Regions from separate parts of the Enterobacter cloacae complex sp. HYC033_NIDB genome, predicted to be linked through region 2. Evidence: predicted binding sites of a transcription regulator. Region 2 holds the regulator's gene; the other holds the start of a gene.

Region 1 (16,217 bases), 1.5 Mb from region 2:
GCGTAACGATCCGTGCCCGTGCGGGAGTGGGAAGAAGTTTAAAAGCTGCTGCCTGCATTAAATCATTAATTACTGTGGCCTGAATGGGGCACGGGTGTTGAGTCCCCGCTAAAATCGGCGAACCGGAGACCAGATGACAAGGGCTGGACGCCATGGATGGCGGCCAGAGGCGAATCGAGACAGGATGTCGAGTTGAGCCGACCGCAGGCAGATGGTCGGGAGGTGAGCGCAGTGCGAAGCACCGATTTTCCGCGGGGCCGCGGGGATTGATAAGGGGGCCGCGGCGGCCCCCTTATCCCGTTCACATGCTGTGAAAAAATTATATTCTGTTGATCTTAAGGTGAACGGAACAGTACCTCAGGACCTGTATAAATAAGTTATCCCACTTCCGGCAGCATCCCCGCTGCAATCAAAATCTGCACCAGAATAATCACCACCCCACAACCAAACACCGCGCAAAGCATTGGCGTACCGCCCGCTACGCGATACCCCTGCTGCGGATGTTGCTGGCGGCTCTTCCACGCCAGCAGGGAAGGCAGCAGCAGGGCCAGTACCGATAACGCCACGCCAGCATACCCCAGCGCCATCACAAACCCGCGCGGGTAAAAGAGCGCGAAGGCCAGCGGCGGCAGGAAGGTCATCGCCCCCGTCTGTAAGCGTCCGGCAACGGTATTGCGACGCTGGAACAGATCCGCCATATAGTCAAACAGGCCAAGCGCTACGCCGAGGAAGGAGGTTGCCAGCGCCAGGTCTGCAAACAGATGTACCGCCAGCTCCACGTGTGAAGAGGCCACCACGTTACGCAGGGCAACCAGGAATCCATTCAGACCAGAATGCTCTGCCATCAGGCCGATAAAGGTATTGGAATCAATACTGCCCAGCGTCACCAGCTGCCAGAACAGGTAAGCAATCAACGGAATGGCGCTGCCGATAACAAAGACGCGGCGCAGCTTGCGAATATCACCGTTCATATAGCTCACGATGCTCGGCACGCTGCCGTGAAAACCGAAGGAGGTGAAAATAACCGGGATGGCCGAAAGCGCCAGACCTTTCTCCAGCGGGAGGGAGAGCAGGTTAATCTTGTGAACATGCGGTGCCAGCAGCACCAGCATCACAATCAGGAAGAGAATTTTGGCGCTGAACAAAAAACGGTTAAACAGATCGACCAGCGATGTGCCCGCACAAACCACGCCGCCACCGATCAGCGTAAAGACAATGGCGCCTGTTTCCGGTGAAAGTGACGCACCGAAGCCGTCATTGATACTTGACGCAATCAGCTCCCCGGCGCCGCTGATGTAAGCGGCAGTCAGGGCGTACATCAGGAATATCATGCTGAAACCGGTGATCCACTGCCCGTAGCGTCCAAGATAGCGTGCAGCCAGGGAGCCTAAGCCAGTATCGGCAGGGACATGCTGATAAACCTCCAGCAATAATAGCGCGGTGTAACACATCAGGGCCCACAGACCGCCCAGCAGCACTACGGTAACCCCAAACCCGACGCCGGCGGCAGCCAACGGCATGGCCAACATTCCTGCGCCAATTGTCGTTCCGGCGACGATAAAAATACTTCCCAGAGTTCTGTTCTTCACGCTTTCCTCTACAACGCTTCCATACCGCGACTCATTCTGCGGCGCAGAGTAAGGGAAAAGCACCATCTCGTCAAATCACCGTTACATAGGGTGTAATAATTAATTTACAAAAAGAAAAGGGTAACCTGCGCCAGCGCAAAGCGTGCCGTAGAGGGAACGTTTAGTCTGCTTTTTATTTGCGAGAGGTAACCATGTCAATTCACGGACACGACGTGCTGAATATGATGATTGAGTCAGGTGAGCGCTATACGGAGGAGAGTCTGGTTGAGGCGATACATGCCCGCTTTGGCGAAGCGGCGCGTTTCCATACCTGTTCAGCTTCGGAGATGACGGCCGCGGAGCTGGTGGCGTTTCTGGCGGCGCGCGGAAAATTCATTCCAGCAGCAGACGGATTTTCCACTCACGAAAGTAAAATCTGCCGCCATTAAATAATGCGGTGCTGAAAACTCAGCACCGCTTTTCTGTTAATTCTGGGTATCGAGCGTCGACAGCTCTTTATCAATGAAGTACAGACCTTCCCCGGATTTACCTGCCAGAGATAATTTATCCAGCACGGATTTAAACAGCTTCTCTTCTTCGTGCTGTTCAGCCACATACCACTGAAGGAAATTAAAGGTTGGATAATCCTGGCTGGTCATGGCGGCATGAGCCAGTTCATTAATTTTCTGGGTGATCAGCTGTTCATGCTCATAGGTGGCGCGGAACAGTTCATCAAGAGAGCCGTATTCGGCAAAAGGCGATGCCACGTTATCAATGCGCGGCAGGCTGCCGGTGTCCGTCAGGTAATCAAACAGACGCTGCATGTGCGTCATCTCTTCCTGGGCATGGCGACGCAGGAAGGCGGCCGCCCCTTCAAAGCTGTGATAGCTGCACCAGGCGCTCATCTGCTGATAGAGCAGGGAAGAAAAAAGCTCAAGATTCATTTGCGCATTGAGCTTGTCGATCATTTCAGTTTTTAACATGGTGCAGCTCCGGTTTATTAATTCTGGTTCACGATGAGCGACACTATAATTTGTTATTTAATTATTTGCAAAAAGTAAAATAAGTATTTCTTTATTAAAAATACGAATGGGAATAAAACGCATTGCCGCCTTTTATATTTATTAATGAGAATTATTTTAGTTCTTATTAAATAAACTGCCAGCATGACTGGCAGTAGCGGTTAATACCACGGATTCTGGCTGGAAGAGGTAACGGCATATCCCTGACATTTATACTGAATGGTCACACTTTCGTTCAGACAGAGTGAACCGCTGATCAGGGTGCAGGTTTTAATTGGCTGCCCGTAGGCTGAGGCGGTGGCGTAGCCCATATGTTGACAGGCTTTGGTTGCCGTACCGTTATTAACATAGTCATCAGACCAGGCGTTTTGCAGCATGGCCTGGCCATAGTCGAGGCGCACAATTCCGTTTGGGGCATCCGTACTGCTGACTTCTGCCTGCCGGTTGATACTGCACCCGGCGAGCAACAGGATCGTTCCGGCTATGATTACACGTTTCATGGTTCACTCTGCGTGACGGGAAATACGCCATTGTAACCAACGCGATGGTACGCAATGGCTGGAATAGCCGGAGGATCTGCCCTCTCACTGTGCAACGAGCCGGGCCACCGCGCGAAATTGTGAGCGCATCTTTGTTTTTTAAAACAAGTTTTCACTTAATTTGAAAGTGCGTTTGTTTGATAGTAAGGTTAAGTTGAAAAGGTATCCACAGCGGGATCGCCCGCCATGCATTCAGGAGAGACAAGATGAAAATTGCACTGATGATGGAAAACAGCCAGGCCGCTAAGAATCCCATCATCCTTAATGAGCTGAAAGCCGTTGCTGATGAGAAAGGTTTTCCGGTCTATAACGTCGGTATGAGTGATGAGAACGATCATCATCTCACCTATATTCACCTGGGCATCATGGCGAGCATTCTGCTTAACGCTAAAGCCGTTGATTTTGTTGTTACCGGCTGCGGTACCGGGCAGGGCGCGCTGATGTCCCTGAACATCCATCCGGGTGTGATTTGCGGTTACTGCATCGATCCTGCGGATGCTTTCCTGTTTGCGCAAATCAACAACGGTAACGCGCTTTCTCTGCCGTTTGCGAAGGGCTTCGGCTGGGGGGCAGAACTGAACGTACGCTTTATCTTTGAGAAAGCCTTTACCGGACGCAATGGCGAAGGCTATCCACCAGAGCGTAAAGAGCCGCAGGTGCGTAACGCCGGGATCCTGAACCAGGTGAAAGCGGCGGTGGTGAAAGAAAACTATCTGGATACCCTGCGAGCAATCGATCCTGAGCTGGTTAAAACCGCCGTATCAGGCCAGCGCTTCCAGCAGTGCTTCTTCGAGAACTGCCAGGACAAAGAGATTGAAGCCTTCGTGCGCGGTATTGTTGGCTGATTAACTTTGCCGGGCGGTGCGTTGCCTGCCCGGCAGATAGCGTTACTTTTTCGATGAGACCGCGCTGCCCACATCTTTAGTCAGACGCAGCGTGTCAACCATTCCCACCAGGCAGATCAGCGCGATTGCCACAAATGCCAGCCGGAAGCTCATTCCCGGCATACCGGCAATCCCCATCGCCTCACTGACTTTTTCCCCGATACGAATACCAATCGCCCCGAGCGTGATCCCAAGCCCCACGGCAAGCTGCGTTGCGGTTGAAAACAGAGTATTGGCATAGCTCATCTGCGCCGATGGCACATCCGCAAAAGCCAGCGTACTGATGGCTGTAAACTGAATCGAACGGAAAACGCCGCCCAGATAAAGGATCAGCATGATGAGCCACGCGGGCGTCTGCGGCGTAAGAAACGCGCAGGCCAGCAACGCCAGGACATTCAACGCACCGTTAATCAGCAACAGCCGCTTAAACCCCAGGCTGCGGATCAGCGGCGTCGTCGCCGGTTTAATGGTGAGATTGCCAACGAAAACCGCCAGCACCAGCAGGCCAGAATGGAACGCGTCCATGCCAAAGCCGACCTGGAACATCAGCGGTAACAGGAACGGAACCGCGCTGATGGAGGCGCGAAACAGCGATCCGCCGTACAGGGTGACGCGAAACGTCGGCACCTGCATCGCATCGAGCCTGATCATCGGCCAGGTTGCCCGCTTAAAGTGACGCAGCGCCAGGCTTAAGGCGACGACACCGACGATAAACAGCGTGGCGGTTAAACCTGTTTGCAGAGGCTCTGCGCCCATCAACTCCATCGCATAAACCAGGCTCACCATGGCAAGGGTGGTGACAACAAAACCCGGTAAATCAAACGGTCGGCGCGTATCTTCATGCAGGTCTGGAATGATGCGCAGTGCCAGCAAAATGGCGATTATCCCCAGCGGCACGTTAATAAAGAAGATCCAGCGCCAGTCGGCATAACTGGTAATGAACCCACCCAGCGGCGGGCCGATGATCGGCGCGACCAGCGCAGGCCAAGTCAGGGTGGCGATTGCCGTGATGAGCTGATGTTTTGGCGTGGTGCGTAGCACGGCCAGGCGACCTACGGGCACCATCAGCGCGCCACCCATGCCCTGGAGGACGCGCATCGCAACGAACTGATCGAGCGTGGTGGACAGGCCGCAAAATACCGAGGCCAGCGTGAAGATCGCCAGCGCGAGGGCAAACACTTTTCGCGCGCCGAAGCGGTCGGCGATCCAGCCGCTGGCGGGGATCAGCACGGCCAGGGTGATCAGATAGGCGCTGATGCCGATATTCAGATCCACCGCCTGGTCGCCGAAGCTTTTTGCCATATCCGGCAACGCGGTGGCGATCACCGTCCCGTCCAGAAACTCCATAAAGAAAGCACCGGCCACCAGCAGCGCCGCAGGCGATAATCCACGGCTCTCTTTGCCGGATACGTTTTCACTCATTCTCTTCCTGCCCGCTCAAAAAATTTTATAAACATTTACTGGAATTTCTAAGCCTGTAACGTGCGGATTTATCATGGCTTTTTTTAACAAACCAGCAGCACTGAGGGTTTAATAACCGTGATGCAGGTCACAAAATGGTTGATTTTTGTGATGGTGGTCATATTATAAGCGTATTGACAATAACACCTGCATAACACGTTACTGGAGCAACATAATGAAACTGCGCAAAATCCTGAAAAGCATGTGGGCAAACTACTGCACAACGTTTAAAGACGTCCCACCGGGTGCGATGTTCTGATAAAAAAACCTGCTTCGGCAGGTTTTTTTATATCTGCGGACGACGAGAGGGAGATGGAAGGGCGTCTGTTTTGCTACTATGGCGGCCTTTGAATAAGGAGAACCCCATGTCACAAAACCTGAGCGCCGATCAGGAACTGGTATCTGACGTCGTCGCCTGCCAGCTGGTTATCAAACAAATCCTTGATGTGATTGACGTTATCGCGCCGGTTGAGGTACGCGAAAAGATGTCGACCCAGCTGAAAAACATCGATTTCACCAACCATCCTGCTGCGGCGGACCCGGTTACGCTCCGCGCGATCCAGAAAGCGATTGCGCTGATTGAACTCCGCTTCACACCGCAGGGTGAGTCACACTAAAATAAACCGATGTTTTAAAATTAGAAACTCTTTTCTGCTTTTACGTCGAAGGGCGACAGAGCCTGTCGCCCGCAGAAGGATCAGAAGAACGTCTGCACCAGCAGATAGCTCACCACGCAGGCACAGCTGACGCCAATCAGCCCCGGCAGAATAAAGCTGTGGTTGATGATGAATTTACCGATGCGGGTGGTGCCGGAGCGATCGAACCCGATACAGGCCAGATCGCTCGGATAGGTGGGCAGCACAAAGTAGCCGTAGGATGCCGGGAAGAAGGCCACCAGCATTTTCGGATCGATGCCCAGCATCAACCCCATCGGGGCGACCGCGGTCAAGGCCGCAGCCTGGCTGTTGACCAGTTTTGATACCAGGAACAGCACGATGGCATACGTCCAGGGATGACTTTTCACCACCCCCTCCAGCGCCATTTTCAGCTCGTCGAGATGCGCCTGAAAAAAGGTATCGCTCATCCACGCCACGCCAAACACCGAGAAAATCGCGACCATCCCCGCCTTAAATACCGCCCCGTTTGAAATGGCCGACGCATTCACCTTGCAGGTCATCAGCATGATGGCCCCGGCGATCAGCATCATCATTTGAATGACAAGGTTCATCGACAGGGCCGTCATTTTCCCTTTGATCTCAAACGCCGGACGCAGCTCGGGCAGCGCACCCAGCAGGACCACTACGGCAATTCCGGCGAAGAAGATCCACGTGGACCAGTAGGCCTGTTTCGGGAAACGTTGATCCATCAACGTCTCCGTTCCTCCATAGATAAACTCCCGCTGTTTCGGATCTTTCAGCTTTTCCTGAAATTCAGGATCGTCTGCGAGGTTTTTCCCGCGACGCAAGCTCCACAGTGCCGCAATGGCGACGCCAGACAGTGAGGCCGGTACGGAGACCGCAAGAATTTCAAGGATCCCCCACGCGTGGCCGATACCGTGCTGCGCACCCAGAATCGAGACCAGCGAAACGACGGCCACGGAAACGGGGGAGGCGGTGATCGCCATCTGAGATGCCACCGAGGCCACCGCCATCGGCCGTTCCGGGCGTATGCCTTTTTTCAGGGCGATATCCGCGATAATGGGAAACATGGTGTAGACGACGTGCCCGGTCCCGCACAGGAAGGTCAACATCCAGGTGGTAAACGGTGCGAGAAGGGTGATGTGCTGGGGATGTTTACGCAGCAGGCGCTCTGCAAACTGCATCATTACATTCAGGCCACCGGCGGTCTGTAGCGTGGCCGCACAGCCGATGACGGCGAGGATCGTGAGCATCACGTCAACCGGCGGTTTACCGGGTTGCAGACCAAAGACAAAACTCAAAACAAACAGGCCGATGCCGCTTATCAGCCCCAGGCCCATCCCGCCGAAGCGGGTGCCTATCAGCAGGCAGAGGATAATGACAATAAACTCAATGGTGATCATGATGCTCCCTCGTTAATGAATGTAATTAAACAAATCATTACACGATGTATGGTTATTCATTGGGAGCAAGATCTGATTTGTTAAATGTCAGCAAAAGCAGGGAGTTGGTACCCACTCCCTGACGGGCTGATGGATCCCCAGTAATTTGAAAGCAAAAGCGATAACGTTGCCTTCAGAATAACTGAAGGCTTTCAGCGATGCCTCGGTCCGGCTGTAAATCGCTGAGGCGTTTCCTGTAGGCCGGGGCGAGGCGCAGGGATGCGCCGAGAGGGCGGGCTTTACAGGGATGTTACCTCCGCCCGTCCCCGATAAGCCGGAAGGAATAAGCTGAAGGTACCGCGAAGCGGCGATTTTCCGCCGGAAGCCCGGGTCGCCAGGGTGGTGGCGACTGAGCCACCCTGGCACGTTCACCGGTTATGCCGTGACAGAGTAGCAAGGAACATAAAGTGAACGGAATGACCACCAGAGCCGTATGTTCCCCCTCACCCCAGCCCTCTCCCTCAAGGGAGAGGGGGCCGTCTGTGCAGGCATTATTTTGTGGGGAACTCTCAGCCCTGATGGGAGCGGGTGAAGGACTTAGTGGTGTTGCACGGTAGCAATGTCGAGAAGATGGCGGTCCGTCTGCTCCAGACAAATCCCCGCGCGTTTCGCGTTGCGGATTTCATCTGCGAGCGTCTTCAGCAGCATGCCATCCTGCTGCTGCTCTCTGTCCATATCACGTAAAAACTTGAGGGTAATGATGTCCCGTTGCGCTTTGGCTTCATCAGCCAGTTTGCTCAGCTTCGCACAGCGTTGCTCATACTCTTCGAGCGTTTTCTGAAACAGTTCTTCCAGAGAAGTGTAATTATCTTCAATCGTTTCAAGCTCTTTGACGGTAGGGTTTGCCCCGACAGCTTTCAAAAAATTAAAGACGCGCATCATGTGCGTGACGTTACTTTGCGCCTGAGTACGAAAGAAGGTGGCAGTGCCGTTGAGGCTTTTTCTGGAACACCACGCGCTCAAATGCAGATGCAGATTTGAAGCATAAAACTCCAGGTTCATCTGGGCATTCAGTTTTTGCATCATCGTTTGGGTAGTCATTCTCATATCCTTATTGACTGTGGGACTTGATGTCCGCTACTTAACCTGACCCGGCAGGTATTGACGATTGAATGGCAGAAATAGATTTCTGCAAGGTAAAAAACTCGAAAATTCACTTCCTGTGTTCGATTTAAATAAGCATACGCTTCTCTTTGACTTAAGAAAACTCTTAATAAGGCTGTGTTTACCATACATTACAAATTTAAATATAGGCCAGAATAGAAAGAGGGTTAAGAGATTGTATTTAATATAACTTGTTGATTTTAATGGGTGTGAAATTAATATCGCTCATTTTTATCGTTTCGGGAAACGTTCTTTGGCGGGAAATTCTGTAAAAGTGTTAAATCAGAAATAATATCTGCAAATATATCCTGTCGTATCAAATTTGAGCTAAATCAATTTTCACTCAATATACGGTTCTGTGATCGCGTCGCAAGATTGTGATCTGATAAAGAGTGAAAATGAAACACTGTTTTACAACGTTTCATTCGTTGAGGTTTATGATGGCTAACGTTGCGGTGCTGCTGGCACCCGGTTTTGAAGAAGCAGAAGCGATTATCACGATTGATATTCTGCGGCGTTTACAGATTGAGGTGGAGACGCTGGCCTGTGCGGAGTCCCGTGCGGTAGTGAGTTACCACAATATCCCCATGGTGGCTGACAGTACGTTAACGGAGCGCATTAATACGCTGTATGACGCAGTCGTGTTGCCCGGTGGGCCGCAGGGGAGCGTCAATCTTGCGGCTAGCAAGCAGGTGATCCGCTTTGTTTCCGCGCATGACGAGCAGGGCAAACTCATCTGCCCAATCTGCTCTGCGGCCGCGCGGGTGCTGGGCGGTAACGGGCTACTGAAGGGGCGCCGCTACGTCTGTTCCGGCGATCTCTGGCAGAGCGTTGATGAGGGAGTATATGTGGATGCGCCGGTCGTGGTGGATAATAACCTCATCAGCGGCAAGGGGCTGGGGCACGCTTTTGACTTTGCGCTGGCGCTCTCTGCTCGTCTGTTGGGTGACGACGCCCCCGTGCGCGATCATGCTGAACACATCTATTACCGCTGGTAATTTTTTCTGCCGGGCGCTAAGGCGTCCGGGTTACAGGGATTTCTTAGCTGACCTTATGGATAATCCTGCTTAACTCCTTTCCATTTGTAGGACAATTACGTCCTTTTTTATGTCATTTTTCGCTGAATTTATGTACGCAATTACTGTAATTCTGCGGTGTGATGTCGCTCTCTTATGGATGATTAATTTCCCGCTAAAACTATCTCCAGCAATAACGCTTATGACGAGGTAAGCGCTAATGCCTTGTTTTAAGTCCGATTAAATAAGTTGTTCGCCATTATTCCCTACAGATAAGAATGCTAAAGCTGGAGTTTACCATGCACAAATTTACTAAAGCGCTGGCGGCCATCGGCCTGGCTGCCGTTATGTCACAATCCGCTATCGCTGAAAATTTAAAGCTCGGTTTTCTGGTTAAACAGCCGGAAGAGCCGTGGTTCCAGACCGAATGGAAATTTGCTGATAAAGCCGGAAAAGATTTGGGATTTGAGGTAATTAAAATCGCCGTACCTGACGGTGAGAAAACGCTGAACGCCATTGATAGCCTGGCGGCCAGCGGCGCGAAAGGTTTCGTTATCTGTACGCCGGATCCAAAACTGGGGTCAGCGATTGCCGCGAAAGCGCGCGGTTACGACATGAAAGTGATTGCGGTGGACGATCAGTTCGTAAATGCCAAAGGCAAACCGATGGATACCGTTCCGCTGGTAATGATGGCGGCCACTAAAATCGGTGAGCGTCAGGGCCAGGAGCTCTACAAAGAGATGCAAAAACGCGGCTGGGATGTCAAAGAGACCGCCGTGATGGCCATTACCGCTGACGAGCTGGACACCGCCCGTCGTCGTACTACCGGGTCCATGGACGCCCTGAAAGCGGCTGGCTTCCCGGAAAAACAGATCTACAAAGTTCCGACCAAATCCAACGATATTCCGGGCGCCTTTGATGCGGCGAACTCCATGCTCGTCCAGCATCCGGAAGTGAAGCACTGGCTGGTGGTGGGGATGAACGACAACACCGTACTGGGCGGCGTGCGTGCAACGGAAGGCCAGGGCTTTAAAGCACCGGACGTGATCGGGATCGGCATCAACGGCGTTGACGCCGTGAGCGAACTGTCTAAAGCGCAGGCGACCGGCTTCTATGGCTCTCTGCTGCCAAGCCCGGATGTCCACGGTTATAAATCCAGCGAAATGCTCTACAACTGGGTGACTAAAGGGGTTGAGCCGCCGAAATTCACCGAAGTGACCGATGTGGTGCTGATCACCCGCGATAACTTCAAAGAGGAGCTGGCGAAAAAAGGACTGGGCGGTAAGTAATACGCTGTGATTGCGCCCCTCACTCACCGTGAGGGGCCAGACGTACACACTACAGGAATCACGGAGTCGTTATGCAACAGTCTGATCCGTATCTCTCTTTCCGCGGCATCGGTAAAACGTTCCCCGGTGTAAACGCGCTGACCGATATCAGCTTCGACTGCTATGCCGGCCAGGTTCACGCCCTGATGGGGGAGAATGGCGCGGGAAAATCCACGCTGCTAAAAATTCTCAGCGGCAACTACACACCCACCACCGGCACGCTGGCTATTCGCGGCGAAGAGGTGGCCTTTGCCGACACCACGGCAGCGTTAAATGCGGGCGTCGCTATCATCTATCAGGAGCTGCATCTCATTCCTGAAATGACCGTGGCGGAGAACATCTATCTGGGCCAGCTTCCGCATAAAAGCGGCGTGGTCAACCGCTCGCTGCTCAACTATGAAGCGGGCTTGCAGCTCAAGCACCTTGGGCTGGATGTCGATCCGCAAACGCCCCTTAAGTATCTCTCCATCGGCCAGTGGCAGATGGTGGAAATTGCCAAAGCGCTGGCGCGTAACGCCAAAATTATCGCTTTTGACGAGCCAACCAGCTCGCTCTCGGCGCGTGAAATAGAAAATCTCTTTCGCGTGATCCGCGAGCTGCGCAAAGAGGGCCGCATCATTCTGTACGTTTCTCACCGAATGGAAGAGATTTTTGCCTTAAGCGATGCCATCACCGTGTTTAAAGATGGCCGCTACGTGCGCACCTTCACCGATATGCAGCAGGTCAATCATGACCAACTGGTGCAGGCGATGGTCGGACGCGATCTGGGGGATATTTACCACTGGAAACCGCGCGAGTATGGCCCGGAGCGTCTGCGTCTGGATAACGTCAAAGCCCCGGGCGTGCGCACGCCCATTTCACTCTCGGTGCGCAGCGGCGAAATCGTCGGGCTGTTTGGCCTTGTGGGGGCAGGGCGCAGCGAGCTGATGAAAGGGCTGTTTGGCGGCACCCGAATAACCCAGGGCCAGGTTTTCGTCGACGGGAAAAAGGTCGATATTCAGAAGCCTGCGCAGGCGATTAACGCGGGGATTATGCTCTGCCCGGAGGATCGAAAGGCCGAGGGCATTATTCCGGTGCACTCGGTGCGCGACAACATCAACATCTCTGCCCGGCGCAAGTTCATCCGCGCGGGATGTCTGATTAACGACGGCTGGGAGGCGAGCAACGCGGATCACCATATCCGTTCGCTGAACATCAAAACCCCCGGGGCTGAACAGCTGATCATGAACCTGTCCGGCGGCAATCAGCAAAAAGCCATTCTGGGGCGCTGGCTGTCGGAAGATATGAAGGTCATTTTGCTGGATGAGCCAACGCGCGGTATCGACGTGGGGGCGAAACACGAAATCTATAACGTCATCTATGAACTGGCAAAACGCGGTGTGGCGGTCCTGTTCGCCTCCAGCGATCTGCCTGAGGTGCTGGGCGTCGCCGACCGCATTGTTGTGATGCGTGAAGGTGAAATTGCCGGTGAATTGCTGCATGAACAGGCGAATGAACAACAGGCGTTGAGTCTCGCCATGCCTAAAGTTAGCCAGGCTGTCGCCTGAGTAAGGAGTCAATGATGTCCTCTGTTACTACATCCGGAGCGCCGAAGTCGGCTTTCAGTTTTGGCCGCATCTGGGACCAGTACGGCATGCTGGTGGTCTTTGCTGCCCTGTTCGTCGCCTGCGCGATTTTTGTGCCGAATTTCGCCACGTTCATCAATATGAAGGGGCTGGGGCTGGCTATCTCCATGTCCGGCATGGTGGCCTGCGGAATGCTGTTCTGCCTGGCCTCCGGTGATTTTGACCTGTCGGTTGCCTCGGTGATTGCCTGTGCAGGCGTCACCACTGCCGTGGTGATCAACATGACCGAAAGCCTGTGGATCGGCGTGCTGGCCGGGCTGCTGCTCGGCGTGCTGAGCGGCCTGGTGAACGGGTTTGTCATTGCGCGCCTGAAGATTAACGCCCTGATCACGACGCTGGCGACCATGCAAATCGTGCGCGGTCTGGCCTATATCATCTCCGACGGGAAAGCCGTGGGGATTGAAGACGAGCGTTTCTTCACGCTGGGCTATGCCAACTGGCTGGGGCTGCCTGCGCCAATCTGGCTGACGGTAGGCTGTTTGATCCTGTTCGGTTTCCTGCTTAACCGCACCACGTTTGGCCGTAACACGCTGGCGATTGGCGGCAATGAAGAGGCGGCGCGTCTGGCGGGTGTCCCGGTCGTACGGACCAAGATCATTATCTTCGTGCTTTCCGGGCTGGTATCGGCGGCGGCGGGGATTATTCTGGCGTCGCGTATGACCAGCGGCCAGCCAATGACCTCCATTGGTTATGAGCTAATCGTCATCTCAGCCTGCGTTTTAGGGGGCGTTTCCCTCAAGGGCGGCATCGGAAAAATCTCATATGTGGTGGCGGGGATCCTGATTCTGGGGACCGTGGAGAACGCCATGAACCTGCTTAATATTTCTCCGTTCTCTCAGTACGTCGTACGCGGCCTGATCCTGCTGGCAGCGGTGATCTTCGACCGTTACAAGCAAAAAGCGAAGCGTACCGTCTGATTTATTTTTAGCCATCAATATGCTCAACTATTAACCATAGTTGACCCCCTGACCGGCCCGCCAGTTTTGCTGACGGGCCGGTTGCCAAATGGCGAGCACCGTCACACTGTCTATACTTACATGGCTGTTTTGTTCACTGTAAGGAGGATTAGGGTGGCTGACTTGTTAACCGCACCGCCTGTACTGCCCGGAAAATTTGCTTTCTTTTTTGACCTCGACGGGACGCTCGCCGGGATTGAACCGCATCCGGATGACGTCGTTGTACCGGACACGGTGTTAGAGAATTTGCAGCAGCTCTCCCGACAGAACGAGGGGGCACTGGCATTGATTTCAGGGCGCTCAATGGCCGAGCTGGACGTGCTCGCCAGTCCTTATCACTTTCCGCTGGCCGGTGTGCACGGAGCGGAGCGCCGCGATATCCATGATCAACTGCATATAGTTTCACTCCCCGACACGCTGATTCAGGCGCTGCGTACGCAACTCTCTTCGGCTCTGGAAATGCTTCCCGGTACGGAACTGGAAGCCAAAGGCATGGCCTTTGCGCTGCACTACCGTCAGGCGCCCCATCATGAGGCGGCGATATTTGCGGTGGCAAGAAGCGTGGCGGAAGCCCATCCGGAGCTGGCGTTACAGCCGGGTAAATGTGTGGTCGAGATTAAACCGGCAGGAATTAATAAAGGCGCTGCCATTGCAGCGTTTATGGCGGAAGCGCCGTTCAAAGGGCGTACGCCAGTCTTTTTTGGGGATGACCTGACCGACGAGGCCGGGTTCAGGGTGGTAAACCAGGCCCAGGGCATGTCTGTCAAGGTGGGATCTGGTGAAACCATTGCCGGATGGCGGCTGGAAAATGTCGCCAGCGTCTGGCAGTGGATATCTGACGTCGCTAACCAGCAACAACAACAAATAGCGCAAAACAACGGGAGAAATCATTATGGGTCGCTTAGTCGTCGTCTCTAATCGCATCGCACCGCCGGATGATAAAAAAGCCAGTGCCGGTGGCCTGGCGGTCGGGGTATTAGGTGCCCTCAAAGCCGCGGGTGGTCTCTGGTTTGGCTGGAGCGGGGAAATCAGTAATGATGAGAAACCGCTAAAAAAGGTGTCACGGGGCAATATCACGTGGGCCTCCTTCGCACTTAGTGAGAAGGACTACGATGAATATTATTCCGAGTTCTCAAACGCCGTGCTGTGGCCAGCGTTTCACTATCGTCTGGATCTGGTGAAATTCCAGCGTGAAGCCTATGAAGGCTACATGCGCGTTAACGCGCTGCTGGCAGATAAACTGCTGCCGCTAATCGAAGAAGACGATATTTTATGGATCCACGATTACCATCTGCTGCCCTTCGCCAGGGAGCTGCGTAAACGGGGTGTGAAGAACCGGATCGGCTTCTTCCTGCATATTCCGTTCCCGACCCCGGAGATCTTTACGGCGCTGCCGCAGCATGATGAAATTCTTGAAGCATTGTCTGATTACGACCTGCTCGGTTTCCAGACGGAAAATGACAGGCTGGCGTTCCTCGACAGCGTGTCGGGTAAAACCCGGCTGGTCACTCACGGCGGCAAATCTCACACCGCGTGGGGACGAAATTTCCATACCGAAGTCTACCCGATTGGTATTGAGCCAGACGAAATCGCCGAGCAGGCCTCTGGTCCGCTGCCGCCGAAGCTTGCCCAGCTCAAGGACGAACTCAAGCACGTTAAGAATATCTTTTCGGTTGAACGACTGGATTATTCCAAAGGGTTGCCGGAGCGATTCCTCGCTTATGAAACCCTGCTGGATAAATTCCCGCAGCATCACGGCAAGATCCGCTATACCCAGATAGCGCCGACCTCGCGCGGTGAGGTTCAGGCTTACCAGGATATTCGTCACCAGCTGGAGACCGAAGCAGGGCGCATCAACGGGCGCTATGGTCAGCTCGGCTGGACTCCACTTTTCTATCTGAATCAGCACTTTGAGCGCAAAATCCTGATGAAAGTGTTCCGCTATGCGGACGTCGGGCTGGTCACCCCGCTGCGCGACGGGATGAATCTGGTGGCAAAAGAGTATGTAGCAGCACAAGATCCTGCTGACCCGGGCGTGCTGGTGCTGTCCCAATTTGCTGGTGCGGCAAACGAGTTAACCTCGGCGCTGATTGTGAACCCTTACGATCGCGATGACGTGGCAAATGCCCTGAACCGCGCGTTAACCATGCCGCTTGCGGAACGTATTTCACGTCATTCAGAAATGATGGAGACCATCGTTAAGAATGATATCAACCGCTGGCAGGCGCGTTTTATTGACGATTTGCGCGCGATCCAGCCGCAAACTCAGGAAGGTGATCTGCAAAAAAAGATCGCGACCTTCCCTAAACTCGCCTGATTTTCTCCGGGGGCATTAATTGCCCCCGAGAGGCACCAGCAGGACATCCACCTGGCTTGACGAAACGATGGATTTTGCCGAGCATGCCGCCCGGGAAAAAAAGCTCTGGTTATGATTTCCGCAAATGACGAGGTCAACATTCTGTTTCTGACAAATGTCGAGAATATGTCCACTTAACTCGCCGGTGGCAATCACCGTCTGGTGGACAGGATATTTTGCCCGCTCAACCAGCTCGCGCAGAAATTGCTGCGTTTCCTCCTGAAGAACCTCACGAATATCTTCCAGCATTGGCGCTGCCAGTTGATTATACATTTCGG
Region 2 (16,217 bases):
ATTAACGATGCACTGGGACTGCTGGAAATCGTCCGGCGCGTAGAGCATCGCCATAATCATCAACGCGTGGTTGGGGATCACATGGCAGTTGCTGGGATATTTATGGTAGCCGTAGTGGTCTTCAATTTTCTGGCGCGTCGTCTGCCAGTCGTTATCCTCTTGGCGCCAGCGGCAGACATCGGCGACCAGTATGGCAATTTGCGAATCTGGGGGGATAACGGATAAGCCTGTGGCAATCAGTTTTTCGATGTCCTGGCAGATAAAAGCCTGTGACTCCATTGCCGCCCAAAGCATGGCGGCATAAACGGATTCCCCATCGTGACTCACGCTGGCGGCTGTTTTTGCCAGAGACGCCGCCAGTTGCGGTTGGCCGGGAGCCACGAGCGCCCAGCTATCAATGAAAATTTGCGCGCCGATTTGCTCTGCGATGGTTTTGCCATTGGTGGCGATAGCGCCACTCAGCGGGGCAGGGATACCCTTTTTAAGATTCAGCCACGCCGTATGTTCTGTTGAATTACCATTCCCCCCCCACCAGAGGATAGTGCGCTTATCAATGATGTAATTCAGCCAACAGTGCCCCATCTGTTCGGCTGTCAGGTCTGGCGGTAACGCGTAATCCTCAAGCGCGCGAATAAATGTGAATGTTCCGGCTACGTCGTCATCGGTAATCACCAGAGGGCGATTGAATTTTTCATTAACGTAATACCGTATTGGCCCGAGTTCCCGCATGATTTTTTGCCAGGTCCAGCCTTCAAAAGGGCGACCCAGATACACGCCGATCAATTTCCCTAATACCCCAGCGTAAACGCGCTGGTAATAATCTGAAGGTAATTCCATTTTTTCATCCTTTTCTCTGTAATTAATCGCCAGTCAGGCGGATTCCCTTTTTACCAGGCGGTAGGGCATTTCGGTTGTGCTTCCCGGTGAATCCTGTTCCCCGGACAGGTGATTCATCAGGATTTCACCGGCTTTTTGTCCGATTAGTTCCGGAAAGTGGGCGATAGTGGTCAGGGAAGGGGTGACCAGTCCGGCCGAGGGGATATCATCAAAACCGACCACGGCAAGCTGCCCGGGAATGGTTATTCCCGTCTCTCTTGCCGCCCGCATCACGCCGATAGCCATTACATCGTTGGCGGCAAAGATAGCGTCCGGGCGAGGAACATTGCGGAAAAGTGATAGTGCGGACTGATAGCTGGTAGGTTCTGAGAAATCTGCTTGCATAAGAATTTGTGGCGTAAGGCCAGCCTGCACCATCGCCTGCTGATAGCCTTTCACACGGGCACCAGCCGGGCCGCCAGCGCCTGCGATCATACAGATGTGTTTGTGCCCCTGAGCCAGCAGATATTCGACAGCGCGGCGGGCGGCAGCGGTGTTGTCGATAAAAATATTGTGTAACGGCAAATTCCCGGCGGTTTTATACTCCGCTTCAATCCGGACGATGGGAAAACCGGCCATGAGATAGGGTTCAAAATCATTAACGCCGGCATGAAAAAAAGTGCCAATTACGGCATCGACGCGCCCCTGAGCCGACCAGTTCAGAAAATGCAGTTCCCTTTCCCGCACAGCATCGGTACTGGCAACGATGACATCATAACGATGGGCATCCATCACCGATTGCACCCCGCGTATCAGCGAGGCATAAAACGGGTTGGCAATGTCCGGAATAATACAGGCCACGGACAGTGTTTTATTGGTTTTCAATGCCTGGGCGAAGCGGTTTGGTACATAGCCCAGTTGTTTCGCCGCGTTTTCCACTCTGGCAACTGTCTCCTGGGGATAGGCGTGTTTTCCCATGCCTAACACTACTGAGACCACCGCCTGAGAAACTCCCGCCAGTGCAGCGACATCGCGTTGCGTCATTCTTTTTGCCATATGTGCGCCAACTTATACGTATAACCTGACCACATAATCAATGAGGTCTTTTGGCGGCGTCAAGACGAGAAACAGTAAAAACAGACGGTTAATTTAGAAAAAGCGAGCAATCTCACATCCTTTAACGGGTATTGTCAGAGTAAGGGAGAACCCGCTTTGCGCAGCGAATTAATAACAATTCAAAATTTATTATTTTCATAAATGATTTCAATTAAAAAATAAACATCTCAAATGTTTAAACGATGAAACCGATTGCATGTTTATGGAAATAAAAGGTTTTCTGTCAAACGCCCGCATTTTTGGAGTTATGAATGAAATGTAACAGAAAACGATGAAATATGTGCGGTTGCTCATATTCTTACATTCCCGTTACAGAAAGAGATTGATAATTCGCGTCGCGAAAAATAGTCTAACCATTGTAGTCAACGAGGTTTTTCTCAACGCTACTTTTTTATTTTTTCGCTGTTTGCCTTTGGTAACAGCAATTTATACGTCAAAGAGGATAAACATATGCGTACGTTCAGTGGCAAACGTTGTGCGCTGGCGCTGGCTATCGCCGGTGTGACAGCAATGTCGGGCCTGGTGGTTGCGCCAGAGGCAAAAGCAGCAGGTTTCATTGAAGATTCCACCCTCACGGGCGGTATTTATTACTGGCAGCGTGAGCGTGACCGTAAAGACGTCACTGAAGATAGATACAAAACCAACCTTTCTCACTCGACCTGGAACGCCAACCTGGATTTCCAGTCGGGATATGCCGCCGATATGTTCGGGATCGATATTGCCGCGTTCACCGCAATTGAAATGGCCGAAAATGGCGACAGCGGCCATCCGAACGAAATTGCGTTCTCCTCCAGCAATAAAGCCTACGACGAAGACTGGTCCGGCGATAAAAGCGGAATCAGCCTGTATAAAGCGGCTGCAAAATTCAAATATGGTCCGGTCTGGGCGCGTGGAGGTTATATCCAGCCAACCGGTCAGACGCTGTTAGCACCGCACTGGAGCTTTATGCCAGGTACCTATCAGGGTGCGGAAGCCGGTGCTAATTTTGACTACGGCGATGCGGGGGCGTTGAGCTTCTCCTATATGTGGACCAACGAGTACAAAGCGCCGTGGCACATTGAGATGGACAAGTTCTATCAGAATGATAAAAAAACCAAAGTTGATTATCTCCACTCGCTGGGGGCGAAGTACGACTTCAAAAACGATCTGGTGCTGGAAGCTGCTTTTGGTCAGGCTGAAGGCTATATCGATCAGTACTTTGCTAAAGCCAGCTACAAATTTGATATCGCGGGTAGCCCGCTGAGCACCAGCTATCAGTTCTACGGTACGCGCGACAAAGTCAGTGATGGCAGCGTAAATGATATCTATGACGGCACCGCGTGGTTACAGGCGTTGACCTTCGGCTACAAGGTAGGTCAGGTTGATTTACGTCTGGAGGGAACATGGGTCAAGGCAGAAGGGCAGCAGGGCTACTTCCTGCAACGTATGACGCCAACCTACGCCTCTTCCAATGGTCGTCTGGATATCTGGTGGGATAACCGCTCTGACTTCAACGCCGACGGCGAAAAGGCGGTCTTCTTCGGCGCAATGTATGACCTGAAGAACTGGAACCTGCCTGGCTGGGCGGTGGGTGCGTCCTACGCGTACGCCTGGGACGCGAAGCCAGCAGATATGGCTACGCCAGACGCCTACTACGATCCGAACTACCGTCTGAAAGAGTCTTCATACAGCCTGGATGCGATTTACACCCTTCAGGAGGGCCGTGCGAAAGGCACGATGTTCAAACTGCACTTCACCCAGTATGACAACCACTCCGATATCCCGAGCTACGCGGGCGGTTACGGCAACATCTTCCAGGATGAACGTGACGTGAAATTCATGGTCATTGCGCCATTCACAATCTTCTGATGAACACGCAGGCGGGCGAAATCCCGCCTGCATGGAGACTGCATATGATGAAAAAAATGGTAATCGTTGCGCTGCTGGCATCGGGGCTGGTGGCGTGTGCGCAGGATCAGGCGCAGAAAGAAGACTTCCGTCTGAAGGAGGCGTATAGCGCCTGCATCAATACAGCACAAGGATCGCCAGAGAAGATTGAAGCCTGCCAGAGCGTGCTGAATGTGCTGAAAAAAGAGAAAGCGCATGAGCAGTTTGCGACGCAGGAAAATGTTCGCGTGATGGATTACCAGGCCTGTATCCAGGCGCGGAAAAGCGGTAACGATCAGGAAGTGGCGAAGCGTTGCGATAAGATCTGGGACGAGATTCGCAATAACAATAAATAAGTTGCTTTATGCCCGGTGGCGCTGCGCTTACCGGGCCTACAACGGTGTCACAGCCCGTAGGCCCGGTAAGCGCAGCGCCACCGGACTTTTTTCAGGCAAAAAAAAGCCAACCTTACGGCTGGCTCAGAGTATGAACACGATATTATTTCGCGTCGTGCGCGTGGTCGTCTTCGCGGCAATCGCCTTCAGCGCAGTGACCGTACAGGTACAGGCTGTGGTTGGTCAGGCGGATGCCATGACGGGCGGCGATTTCACGCTGGCGTGATTCAATGGAATCATCGCTAAATTCAATGACCTTGCCACAGTCGAGGCAGATCAGGTGATCGTGGTGATGCTGCTGAGTCAGCTCGAACACGGATTTACCGCCTTCGAAATTATGACGAGTAACAATGCCCGCGTCATCAAACTGGTTCAGCACACGATAGACGGTTGCCAGCCCAATCTCTTCACCCATATCGATAAGACGCTTATAAAGGTCTTCCGCACTGACATGGTGATTGTCTGGCCCCTGAAGCACTTCAAGGATTTTTAACCGAGGAAGCGTTACTTTCAGGCCAGCTTTCTTTAATGCGGTATTGTTGTCAGTCATGCGGAATCTGTCCTGTTGCTAAACGATTCACTTCAAAAGAAGAAGTGACAGAAAATGCACTTGGGATAATGCGTCTCATTATAGAACTGCCATGGCTAAATGAAAACTGCAAGTCTCAAGCAAAGTATGCTTATAAAAACGTGGTATCACCAACAAACTTGTTCGATGGCACCCACTTTTTACCAGGGGGATATTGTACAGGTCTGGGCGAAAAAGTTAAAAGTTTGTAGCAATTAATTTAATCGGTTTTACCTGGAAAACGGGCGCAACCGGAGTTGCGCCGCAGGGATATCAGGCGTTAAGGATATCGTCCAGGTTCAGCTCTTCACGAACCTGCTTAACCCATTTTTCTACACGCTCAGCGGTCAGCTCTGGCTGACGGTCTTCATCAATGGCCAGGCCAACGAAGTGATCGTCATCTGCCAGACCTTTGGACGCTTCGAAATGGTAACCCGCCGTTGGCCAGTGACCGACGATCGCCGCACCGCGTGGCTCAATGATGTCGCGAATAGTGCCCAGCGCATCACAGAAATATTCAGCATAGTCTTCCTGATCGCCACAGCCAAACAGGGCAACCAGCTTGCCGTTGAAGTCTACTTCTTCCAGCGTCGGGAAGAAATCGTCCCAGTCACACTGTGCTTCACCGTAGTACCAGGTCGGGATGCCCAGCAGCAGGATGTCATAGCCCTCGAGATCTTCTTTGCTGCTCTTGGCGATGTCATGCACATCAGCAACGTCTTTACCGAGCTGTTTTTGAATGTTTTTTGCGATATTTTCAGTATTGCCGGTATCACTGCCAAAGAAAATGCCGATGATTGCCATGAGTAAAATAACCTCTTGAAACTTAATGGTATGGTGGCGCAAATTGTCCACGGATAAGGGCAATAATAGCAGAACAGGCAACCCTGCGGAAACAGCTATCACGCAGGACTGCACTCTGTGCTACATGAAAAAGGTAATATTGGGGATTTTCTGACTCACGCCTTGCCGCGTAACGTCTCAAGCTGGGCGATCAGCATCTCTTCGATCAGTTCGCTGCGGCTGATGTTGCGCGCGTCAGCTAATTCGTTAAGCGCATCGACGGCATCGGCATTCAGCTTCAGTTCGACACGCTTAAGCCCACGATTTTTATCGCGTTTAAGCTGGTTGCGTTTATTGATACGCAGCTGTTCATCGCGCGAAAGCGGATTCGTTTTCGGTCGTCCCGGTCGACGCTCATTCGCGAACAGATCTAGTGTCGTACGGTCCGTTTGTTCTTTGGCCATGATTCTGAGACTTCGGGGGAAACACGCCGCCCTGCTAATGCCCGGGCGATAAGCGCGCCATCATACATCACCCAAATCCACACGCCAACGACTGGAAGCCCGTCGTCTTCCGGTCGCTGGCTTTTTAATCAATTCGCTGTATCAGTAAGATAGCGGCGAATGGCGCGCAGGACGGCATCCGGTTTTTCCGCGTGTACCCAGTGCCCGGCACCGGCAATGACGTGAGCGCGAGCTTGCGGGAATTGCGCCAGCAGCGTGTCACGGTACGCGTCAGTGACGTAAGGGGAGTTGCCGCCGCGAATAAAAAGGGTAGGGTGCGGCCAGGCGGGGACGGTTTCCCAGCCCACAATATGCGAATACTGATCCCACAATACCGGGACGTTAAAGCGCCATTGTCCGTCAACAAACGATTTCAGCAGGAACTGAACTACGCCTTCCTCATCAAGATGCTCACGCATAACGGCAGCCGCCTGCTGGCGGGTTGCGACACCCGCTTCGGTGACCGCATTGATGGCGGCAAAAATCTCATCGTGACGGCGAACGTCGTAATTGACGGGCGCAACGTCGATGACCACCAGCCCGGAAATTCGCTCAGGGGCCAGCGCAGTGAGCGCCATCACCGCTTTGCCGCCCATTGAATGCCCGATAAGCGTCGCTTTCTGGATATTATTCGCATCGAGGGTGTCCCGCAGATCCTGCGCCATGGCTGCGTAGGTCATCTCCTCCGAGCGCCCAGAAAGACCGTGATTGCGCATATCAACCTGGAGGATCGCGTGATCGGTCACTAAATCGCGCGCCAGCACACCCAGATTATCCAGGCTACCAAACAGGCCGTGAACCAGTACGATGGGAGAATTATTGTTCGGCGATTGTGCAGTTTGCGCTCGGGTATTCAATTTCATGGCAAAGTTCTTTTTTTAGGTTTGTCAGGTTAGGGTATCATGTTGACCATTCTGCCGCCCGGGGGCAAGGATCCAGTTTAATCTGACTTTTGCCGCCAACCTGGTTTGACGCTATCCGCTGTTGGGATTTGACCTTATAATCTCAACGACTTGTATTCAGATAAGATATCGCACTGGATTAAGATGAAAACAATCGAAGTTGATGACGAACTCTATCAGTATATTGCCAGCCAGACGCGGCATATTGGGGAGAGCGCGTCCGACATTTTACGGCGCATGCTCAAAATTTCCGCCGCCTCACAGCCCACTCCTGTCACTAAAGATGTCGTGTCTCAGCCGAGCGTTGTTGCACAAGTAAAACCTGCCGTCATGCCGGCAAAAGACAAAGTGCGAGCGATGCGCGAGCTGCTGCTGTCCGATGAATATGCCGAGCAGAAAAAGGCGGTTAACCGCTTTATGCTGGTGCTGTCTACACTTTACTCACTGGATAACAACGCATTTGCAGAAGCGACAGAGTCGCTGCACGGTCGCACGCGCGTTTACTTCGCAGGCGACGAGCAGACCCTGCTGCAAAATGGCAACCAAACCAAACCCAAACACGTTCCCGGTACACCATACTGGGTGATCACCAACACCAATACGGGCCGTAAGTGCAGCATGATCGAACATATCATGCAGTCCATGCAGTTCCCGGCGGAATTGATCGAAAAGGTTTGCGGTACAATTTAACCCTTGCATCAGAAGGACCAGGCAATGGCAAATCACAGCCGTGCAGGACAACCTGCACAACAACGCGATTTGATTAACGTCGCTCAACTGACCGCGCAGTACTACGTGCTGAAGCCGGTGGTGGGCAACGCAGAACACGCAGTGAAGTTTGGTACATCTGGCCACCGCGGTAGTGCGGCGCGCCACAGCTTTAACGAACCGCACATTCTGGCCATTGCTCAGGCCATCGCGGAAGAGCGCGCCAAAAATGGCGTCACCGGTCCGTGCTATGTAGGGAAAGATACCCACGCCCTGTCTGAACCTGCTTTTATCTCCGTGCTGGAAGTGCTGGCGGCGAACGGCGTAGACGTGATTATTCAGGAGAACAACGGTTTTACGCCAACGCCAGCGGTTTCTAACGCTATTCTGGTACACAACAAAAAAGGTGGCGCGCAGGCTGACGGCATTGTGATCACCCCGTCCCACAACCCACCGGAAGATGGCGGCATCAAGTACAACCCACCTAACGGTGGCCCGGCGGATACCAACGTCACGAAAGTGGTGGAAGATCGTGCCAACGCGTTACTGGCTAACGGTCTGAACGGTGTGAAACGCATCTCGCTGGATGAAGCCATGGCCTCCGGCCACGTGAAAGAGCAGGATCTGGTGCAGCCGTTCGTGGAAGGGCTGGCGGATATCGTCGATATGGCCGCTATCCAGAAAGCCGGTCTGAAGCTGGGCGTGGATCCACTGGGCGGCTCCGGTATTGAATACTGGAAACGCATTGCCGAGCACTACAAGCTGGATCTGACCATCGTGAACGATCACGTCGATCAGACCTTCCGCTTTATGCACCTGGACAAAGACGGCGCGATCCGTATGGACTGCTCCTCCGAATGCGCAATGGCTGGCCTGCTGGCGCTGCGCGACAAGTTCGATCTGGCGTTTGCCAACGACCCGGACTACGACCGCCACGGTATCGTCACCCCGGCAGGGCTGATGAACCCGAACCACTACCTGGCTGTTGCAATCAATTATCTCTTCCAGCACCGTCCGCAGTGGGGCAAAGAGGTCGCGGTGGGTAAAACGCTGGTCTCTTCCGCTATGATTGACCGTGTGGTCGACGCGCTGGGTCGCAAGCTGGTGGAAGTGCCGGTGGGCTTTAAGTGGTTTGTTGATGGTCTGCACGACGGCAGCTTCGGCTTTGGCGGTGAAGAGAGCGCGGGGGCATCCTTCCTGCGCTTCGACGGCACCCCATGGTCAACCGATAAAGACGGCATCATCATGTGCCTGCTGGCGGCGGAAATCACCGCGGTCACCGGTAAGAACCCGCAGGAACATTACAACGAGCTGGCGGAACGTTTTGGTGCGCCAAGCTATAACCGTATTCAGGCTAGCGCCACGTCTGCGCAAAAAGCAGCTCTGTCAAAACTCTCTCCGGAGATGGTCAGTGCCAGTACCCTGGCAGGTGACCCGATCACCGCGCGTCTGACGGCGGCGCCGGGTAACGGCGCATCCATCGGCGGCCTGAAAGTGATGACCGAAAACGGCTGGTTCGCCGCGCGTCCATCCGGTACGGAAGATGCGTACAAAATCTATTGCGAAAGTTTCCTCGGCGCTGAGCACCGTCAGCAGATTGAGAAAGAAGCGGTAGAGATTGTCAGCGAAGTGCTGAAAAACGCGTAAGTCGTGATCTGGTGCGGGCTGATGCCCTCACCCCGGCCCTCTCCCACTGGGAGAGGGAGAAAACATAAAAAACGGCAACCTCAGGGTTGCCGTTTTGCATTGACCTCGTAGGCCCGGTAAGCGCCAGCGCCACCGGGCTTCTTTTTTAACTATGTTTATTCTTCAGTTCAAACCGTGGTGAGACCAGACCGTACAGCGTCCAGCCCATGAATGTCACCATCGCCCCATACAGCATCGCCTCCTGACCGGACGAGTAGAGCGCATAGAAGCTGTAAATCGCCCCAATCAGCGCCACGATATTGGCCGCCCGGGCTTTGCGCGGATCCACCTTCGCCACCTTCTGAATAATCACCAGCGCCGCCATCGACAGAATGTACGGAATGATGTTCGTCACCACCGCCAGGTTGACCAGCACGTTAAACTGGCTGTTCAGCGACGGGCTAATGGTCATCAGCGACAATCCGCTCTGGAAGATGACAATCGCCAGCATGCCCTGCACCGGTGCATCCGCTTTGGTGACGCGGGAGAAGATTTTCGGGAAATAACCTTCGTCAGCGGAAGATTTGAATACCTGGGCGATGGTGAACTGCCAGCCCAGCAGCGAGCCGCAGCAGGACATCACCATCAGTCCCATGATCACTTTCCCTACCTCCGGCGTAAACATCTGCGCAAACGCCAGTCCGAACGGCGCCGTGGAGTTAGCCAGATCCATGTTGGGCACAATTCCTGCAATCACGTTGGTCGAGACGATATAGATCACCGCCGCCCCCAGCGTCCCGCCGAGTACCGCGATCGGCACATTTTTCTCCGGGTTTTCCACCACTTCCGCATTCGCACAGGCCGACTCCAGCCCGAGGAAGGCCCACAGCGTCATGGCGATGGACGATCCCACGGCGGTGAAGAACGGTACGTGATGCGGATTCCAGGAATTGGCGTACAGCGTCGGGCTGAACCAGAACCAGCCGATGATGCACAGGCCGACAACCGGGATGATGACGCCCCAGACGGTGATGCTGCTGAGCTGTCCGGTGATGCGCGCGCCGCCAAAGTTAGCGACGGTGCAGATCCAGAGCACGCCGATGGTCGCCAGCCCAATTTGCACCGGGGTCAGCGTCGCGCCAAACAGCTCTGTGCCGTAACCGACAGCGGAAATGGCAATCGCCACATTGGCGATCAGCAGCGACACGCCATAGGTATAGTTCGCCATAAAGTTACCGGACTTACCAAACGCATATTCGGCATAGCCGCCCATGCCGCCGGACTTGCGGCTGAACATACCGCACTTGGCAAACGCCCACGCCAGCGCCATCGAACCCACGGCGGTAACAAGCCAGGAGATAATCGAAATCGTCCCCACTTCAGCGAGCTTGGTGGGGAGCATGATGATCCCCGAACCCATCATATTCACCATGGTGAGAATAGTGAGTTGCACCACGCCCATCTTGTTGGCCTTACTCATAATTTTTCTCCTTTCAGCAGCGATGGCTGAGCGGCAGGTTGTTTGATGACGTAGCAGCGCACCTGTTTGCGACCGTCACACTCCTCGACGTAAACCCCCTGTAACTCCGGCGCAAAACCCGGCAGCAGATTGATCCCGTCTTCCAGCGCGGCGAAATAGCGCAGCACGGAACCGCCCCAGACTTCTCCCGGCACCACGCACAACACCCCCGGTGGGTAAGGCAGCGCGCCTTCCGCGGCGATACGTCCTTCCGCGTCGCGCAGGGACACCAGCTCGACCTCACCGCGCAGATAGGTATAGTTCGCCTCCTGCGGGTTCATCATGACGCGTGGGAAGTGAGACTTGCGGAACATCTCTTTTTGCAGTTGCTTCACGTTATGGCGGGCGTAGAGGTCATGCATCTCCTGACAAATCTGACGCAGGGTATAATCCGCATAACGTTCCGGATGTTGCTTATAAAGAGAGGGCAGAACCTCTTTCAGCGGCACATCGCTCTGGAGCAGTTTTTCGAAGCGCACCAGCTGGGCGACGAGCTGCTGCAATTTGCCCATGTCCTCCGCCGGGGTGAGCAGGAACAGAATGGAATTGAGGTCGCATTTTTCCGGCACGATGCCGTTTTCACGCAGGAAGTTGGCGAGGATGGTCGCGGGCACGCCGAAATCATCGTACTCACCGGTGCGGGCGTTGATGCCCGGCGTAGTCAGCAGCAGTTTGCAGGGATCGATAAAATACTGATGCTCGGCATATCCCTCAAAGGCGTGCCAGCGTTCGCCCGGAACGAAATGGAAGAAGCGCAGATCGGTAGCAATCTCTGCCGTATCCCAGCTTTCCCATGGACGGCCATCCACCGTCTCCGGCACGAACGGACGAATAAACTGACAGTTCTGAAGGATCAGTTTCCGCGCTTCAATACCCGTCACCACGCAGTCCATCCACATGTTGCGCCCACTTTGCCCCTCGTGCATGCGGGCGTTGATATCCAGGGCGGCAAACAGCGGATAAAACGGGCTGGTGGAGGCGTGCATCATAAAGGCGTTGTTGAGGCGTTTATGCGGGACATAGCGCGGCTGGCCTTTTATGTGGCTGTCCTTCTTATGGATTTGCGAGGTTTGCGAGAAGCCCGCCTGCTGCTTATGCACCGACTGGGTCACCAGAATGCCCGGATCGTTTTCGTTCAGCTCCAGCAGCAGCGGCGAGCAGTCGGCCATCATCGGGATAAACTGCTCGTAACCCACCCAGGCGGAGTCAAACAGAATGTAATCGCACAGGTGACCAATCTTATCCACCACCTGACGGGCGTTATAAATGGTACCGTCGTAGGTGCCCAGCTGGATCACCGCCAGACGGAACGGACGTTCATCCCGCGCACGGCCAGGCGCGACCTCTGACACCAGCTCCCGCAGGTAGCTCTCGTCGAAACAGTGTGCGTCGATACCGCCGATAAATCCGTACGGGTTGCGCGCCGTTTCCAGATACACCGGCGTCGCGCCCGCCTGTAACAGCGCCCCGTGGTGATTAGATTTATGGTTATTGCGATCGAACAGCACCAGATCGCCTGGCGTGAGCAGGGCATTGAGCACCACCTTGTTGGAAGAGGAGGTGCCGTTCAGCACGAAGTAGGTTTTATCCGCATTAAAGACTTTTGCCGCATGCTGCTGGGCGATGCATGGCGCGCCTTCGTGGATCAGCAGATCGCCCATTGCCACGTCGGCATTGCACAGATCGGCGCGGAAAAGCGTTTCGCCAAAGAAATCGACAAACTGGTTTCCGGCCGGATGGCGGCGGAAGAACTGGCCTCCCTGATGTCCGGGGCAGTCAAACGCGCTGTTCCCCTGCTGGACGTAATCGACCAGCGCGCGGAAGAACGGCGGGCGGAGCTGGGTTTCGTACTTCTGCGCAGCCGCTTCAAGCTGGCGTCCGTAGTACGCATTGCTGGTGTCGGAGTACTCAAAAACGCCGTGAATACGCGACAGAAATTCAGCCGGAACCCTTTCTTCTTTATGCGTGGCAATAAACACCGGGATGCCGAATCCCGTGGCTTCTATTTCTTCTATGGCGCCATTGAAAATATCGCTGACGGCCAGAACCACGGCTGCCACATCAATATAATCTGATGCGGTGATATCCACGATGTCGCGCGAAGTGGTAAAGCATTCAGGGCAGGCACGGCTGACGGCAATTTTTAACGTTTTCATCTTTATCTCTTTATTTCAGGCAATATGGGGCCCTCGACTTCTTGCGGTAAAGAAATCGATTATTTCCGGAAAAAAAAGCAAAGCGTGTCCGCTGATACGAAATCAGTTAATTGCTTTTTTGCTGAGTAGAATTCAGTCCGCCCGGTTGCGGAGAATCTGAATCACAAGGAATGAGCGCAGGTGTTCACAGGCAACAGCCTGTAAAATAGCGTTTTTCAGGATAACCTGTAAGCAGATGCGCCAGAAGTCGAAGGACTACCGGGCGTTAAAGAGATGAAAGTCAAAACAGTTACGGTGGGCAAACATCATGATATGTGTTGTCCGCCTTATATGGGGCATTAAACGATTATTGTTTTCCATGTTCAGTTTCCTTTCAGTAATTGAAAGCATGGTCATTTTATCCAGGAGAAAGGGATTAACTGTGAAACAGATCACCAATAACCGATCATTTCAGAAATAATTAGTCGTTTTGAGTGAATAACGCAGATCAAAATGCTGTTTTGTTGGTTCGGTGTTAAATTGATGTTTTAATTGTGTTTAAAGAGGGCGGGTATAGCTATGAAAATAAACTCATCGTTATTTTCATGGCTATATTAAGGCTGGTATGTTTTTTATTTAAAATTAAAGTGAATACTTATTCAGATCATAAACCGATATCCGATACCGGTTTCTGTTAATAAATGACGAGGACGCGCGGGATCGGCTTCAAGTTTCTGGCGAAGGTGTCCCATATAAATGCGTAAATAGTGACTATGCTCGACAGCATTCGGTCCCCAGACCTGGCTTAACAGCTGTCGCTGCGTTAACACTTTTCCGTGGTTATTGAGCAGCACGGCCAGCAGACGAAATTCGATAGGCGTAAGGTGGATCTCTTCTTCCCCACGCACGATGCGGCGGGCGGCAAGATCGACGCGGATATCGCCAAAGGCGTACACCGGATCGGAAGGGGACGTGGCACTGTGTCGACGCAGCGCCACACGAAGCCGGGCCTGTAACTCGCCAATGCCAAACGGTTTGATCAGATAATCATCCGCTCCGGCATCCAGCGCGGCGATTTTATCCGTCTCTTCGGTGCGGGCAGAGAGCACCAGAATGGGCATCTGGCTCCACTGACGCACCTCACGAATAAAATCGATGCCGTCGCCATCCGGAAGTCCCAGATCCAGGATCACCAGATCTGGCTTGCGGGTGGCGGCTTCAATTAACCCCCGTTGAAGCGTACCGGCTTCATGCACGCGCAAGCCGTCGCCTTCCAGCGCGGTACGCAGAAATCGGCTGATAGCGAGCTCATCTTCAACAATCAGAACGTTAATCACAAATCCTCTGGTAATTCATCAAGTTCTGGTGGGGTTTCAAGAGGAAGTGTAACACAAAAGCGTGCCCCACCTTCCGGGCGGTTCTCTGCGGAAATGGTGCCACCATGCACGTCGACAATCGCCTGGCAGATCGCCAGACCCAGCCCAACGCCCGGAATGGCGGATTCCTTATTACCGCGCGCAAATTTTTCGAATATGGCGCGCTCCTGACCGGCCGGAATACCCGGCCCGTTATCCCAGACGTCGAGCCGCAGCACACGTTTATCCACCCTGGCAGCAATCCCCAGCCGGGCCTTTGTCCCGGCGTATTTAGCCGCGTTTTCCAGCAGATTAATCAGCACGCGCTCAAACAGCGGGCCATCCACATGGATTAACGTCAGGGGTTCCGGCATGTCCAGCTCAATATGTCGCCCGCCGAGACCCGGCTCCAGCATCTTCAGCGCACTGCCGACAACCTCCTCAAGGGTGAGCCACTCTTTTTTGAGGTTAAACCCGCCGGACTGAATGCGCGCCATATCCAGCAGGTTGTTCACCAGGCGCGTGGTATTCAGCACGTGCTGGCGAATTTCGCTGGCCTGCATCGCGTGCTTTGATCCTTCCGCTGCCAGATCCAGCGTCAGAATTTCGGACTGGCCAAACAGCACGGTAAGCGGGGTGCGCAAATCGTGAGACAGCGCTGCCAGCAGCGAATTGCGAATACTTTCGCGCTCGCTTGCCAGCCGCGCCTGCTCTTCGCTGGCGGTGAGCGCCAGCCGTTCAAGGGCGCTGGCGACCAGCAGGGTGAAGGTTTCCAGCAGGCGCTGCTGCTCTGGGATCATCAGCTGACGCAGGTTAGACGGCTCGACGATGACCAGCCCGTGATTCTTATCCGCGCTGCGCAGCGGCAGGATCTGGTAAGGCACGCCGGGCAGCGTGTCGGTGCCGGCGCCGGCAGGTAACCCCTTATCGAAACTCCAGCGGGCAATCGCTTCATCCCAGGGCGTCATCCCCGAAGGGGAGGTCAGCGGGCGAAGGCGCCCCTGTTCGTCGGGGAGCAAAATCAGGTTACTGGCATGAAAGGTCGAACGGATAAACTGCTCGCTGGTCTGCACGATATCCCGCTGCGTGCGGCCAACCGCCAGCGATTTTGACATTTCATACAGATGGCGCGTGCGCTGCTCGCGATAGCGGGCAATGCGTGCCTGGTAGCGTACGCCTGCCGTCAGATTCCCGATCACCAGCCCGACGGTAAGCATCACGGCAAAGGTCAGAATGTACTGCACGTCCGAGACAGCAAGCGTCCCGCGCGGAGCGATAAAAAAAAGGTCGAAGCTGATGACGTTGATCACCGTTGCCAGCACCGACGGCCAGCGGCCATAAAAGAGCGCGACCACAACGACGCCGAGCAGATAAATCATGACCAGATTGGCGGCGTCGAAGGCGATGAGCCACTGGCTGGCAATCACCGTAATCAGGGCGCAAAGGACCACGGCCACCAGGCAACCCCGGATCTGAATGCGCCATTTATCGCCAAAGGTGCGAGCATCCGGCGTACGGTTGGGCAGAGGGGCGGGCTTGTCATCCAGCGCGACGATGACTAAATCAAGATCCGGCGCGCGGCGGGCCAGCCTGTCGGCAAAAGATTCGCGGCTAAACCAGCGGCGATGCTGTCGACGTCCAATGACAATCTTGCCCAGGTTGTGCTCGCGCGCGTAGCGCAGAATGGCTTTATCTTCCTGCGGTTCGGAAAGGGTGGCGGTTTCGGCACCCAGCTCCTGCGCCAGCCGCAGCGCGCTCAAAATGGCGCGACGCTGATTTTCTGGCAGGCCATGCAGCTGCGGCGTTTCGACGTAGACCGCGTGCCAGACGCTGCCAAATTTCGCTGCCAGCCGGGCGGCGGTGCGAACCAGTTTTTCGTTGCCGCTGCCGTGACCAATGCATAACAGAATGGCGTCCCGCGTGTG

The links. The regulator Fur, encoded in region 2, represses iron uptake genes when iron is present. The targets are predictions, from matches to a motif close to ATAATAATGAGAACNACTATCAA.
Region 1: a site for Fur is predicted at 2,690-2,712, ahead of ftnA (non-heme ferritin). Genes of this name have one in related genera too.

The regions. Positions count from the first base shown of each region.
Region 1 covers NZ_CP115123.1:3,692,356-3,708,572, reverse strand. Annotated here, with positions in the region: gene O1721_RS17860 (YecA/YgfB family protein) at 1-61, shown strand, start outside; gene tyrP (tyrosine transporter TyrP) at 378-1,589, opposite strand; gene O1721_RS17850 (YecH family metal-binding protein) at 1,781-2,017, shown strand; gene ftnA (non-heme ferritin) at 2,054-2,551, opposite strand; gene yecR (YecR family lipoprotein) at 2,752-3,090, opposite strand; gene O1721_RS17835 (RpiB/LacA/LacB family sugar-phosphate isomerase) at 3,336-3,974, shown strand; gene O1721_RS17830 (MFS transporter) at 4,017-5,435, opposite strand; gene azuC (stress response protein AzuC) at 5,650-5,733, shown strand; gene O1721_RS17820 (DUF2766 family protein) at 5,840-6,091, shown strand; gene O1721_RS17815 (anaerobic C4-dicarboxylate transporter) at 6,172-7,515, opposite strand; gene O1721_RS17810 (non-heme ferritin-like protein) at 8,092-8,595, opposite strand; gene O1721_RS17805 (DJ-1 family glyoxalase III) at 9,099-9,656, shown strand; gene araF (arabinose ABC transporter substrate-binding protein AraF) at 9,974-10,963, shown strand; gene araG (L-arabinose ABC transporter ATP-binding protein AraG) at 11,035-12,549, shown strand; gene araH (arabinose ABC transporter permease AraH) at 12,564-13,544, shown strand; gene otsB (trehalose-phosphatase) at 13,698-14,501, shown strand; gene otsA (alpha,alpha-trehalose-phosphate synthase) at 14,476-15,900, shown strand; gene uspC (universal stress protein UspC) at 15,916-16,217, opposite strand, start outside.
Region 2 covers NZ_CP115123.1:2,181,619-2,197,835, forward strand. Annotated here, with positions in the region: gene O1721_RS10450 (ADP-ribosylglycohydrolase family protein) at 1-837, opposite strand, end outside; gene O1721_RS10455 (LacI family DNA-binding transcriptional regulator) at 871-1,872, opposite strand; gene chiP (chitoporin ChiP) at 2,383-3,780, shown strand; gene chiQ (ChiQ/YbfN family lipoprotein) at 3,828-4,154, shown strand; gene fur (ferric iron uptake transcriptional regulator) at 4,297-4,743, opposite strand; gene fldA (flavodoxin FldA) at 5,035-5,565, opposite strand; gene ybfE (LexA regulated protein) at 5,721-6,008, opposite strand; gene ybfF (esterase) at 6,137-6,910, opposite strand; gene seqA (replication initiation negative regulator SeqA) at 7,094-7,639, shown strand; gene pgm (phosphoglucomutase (alpha-D-glucose-1,6-bisphosphate-dependent)) at 7,664-9,304, shown strand; gene potE (putrescine-ornithine antiporter) at 9,450-10,763, opposite strand; gene speF (ornithine decarboxylase SpeF) at 10,760-12,958, opposite strand; gene speFL (leader peptide SpeFL) at 13,214-13,318, opposite strand; gene kdpE (two-component system response regulator KdpE) at 13,597-14,274, opposite strand; gene kdpD (two-component system sensor histidine kinase KdpD) at 14,271-16,217, opposite strand, start outside.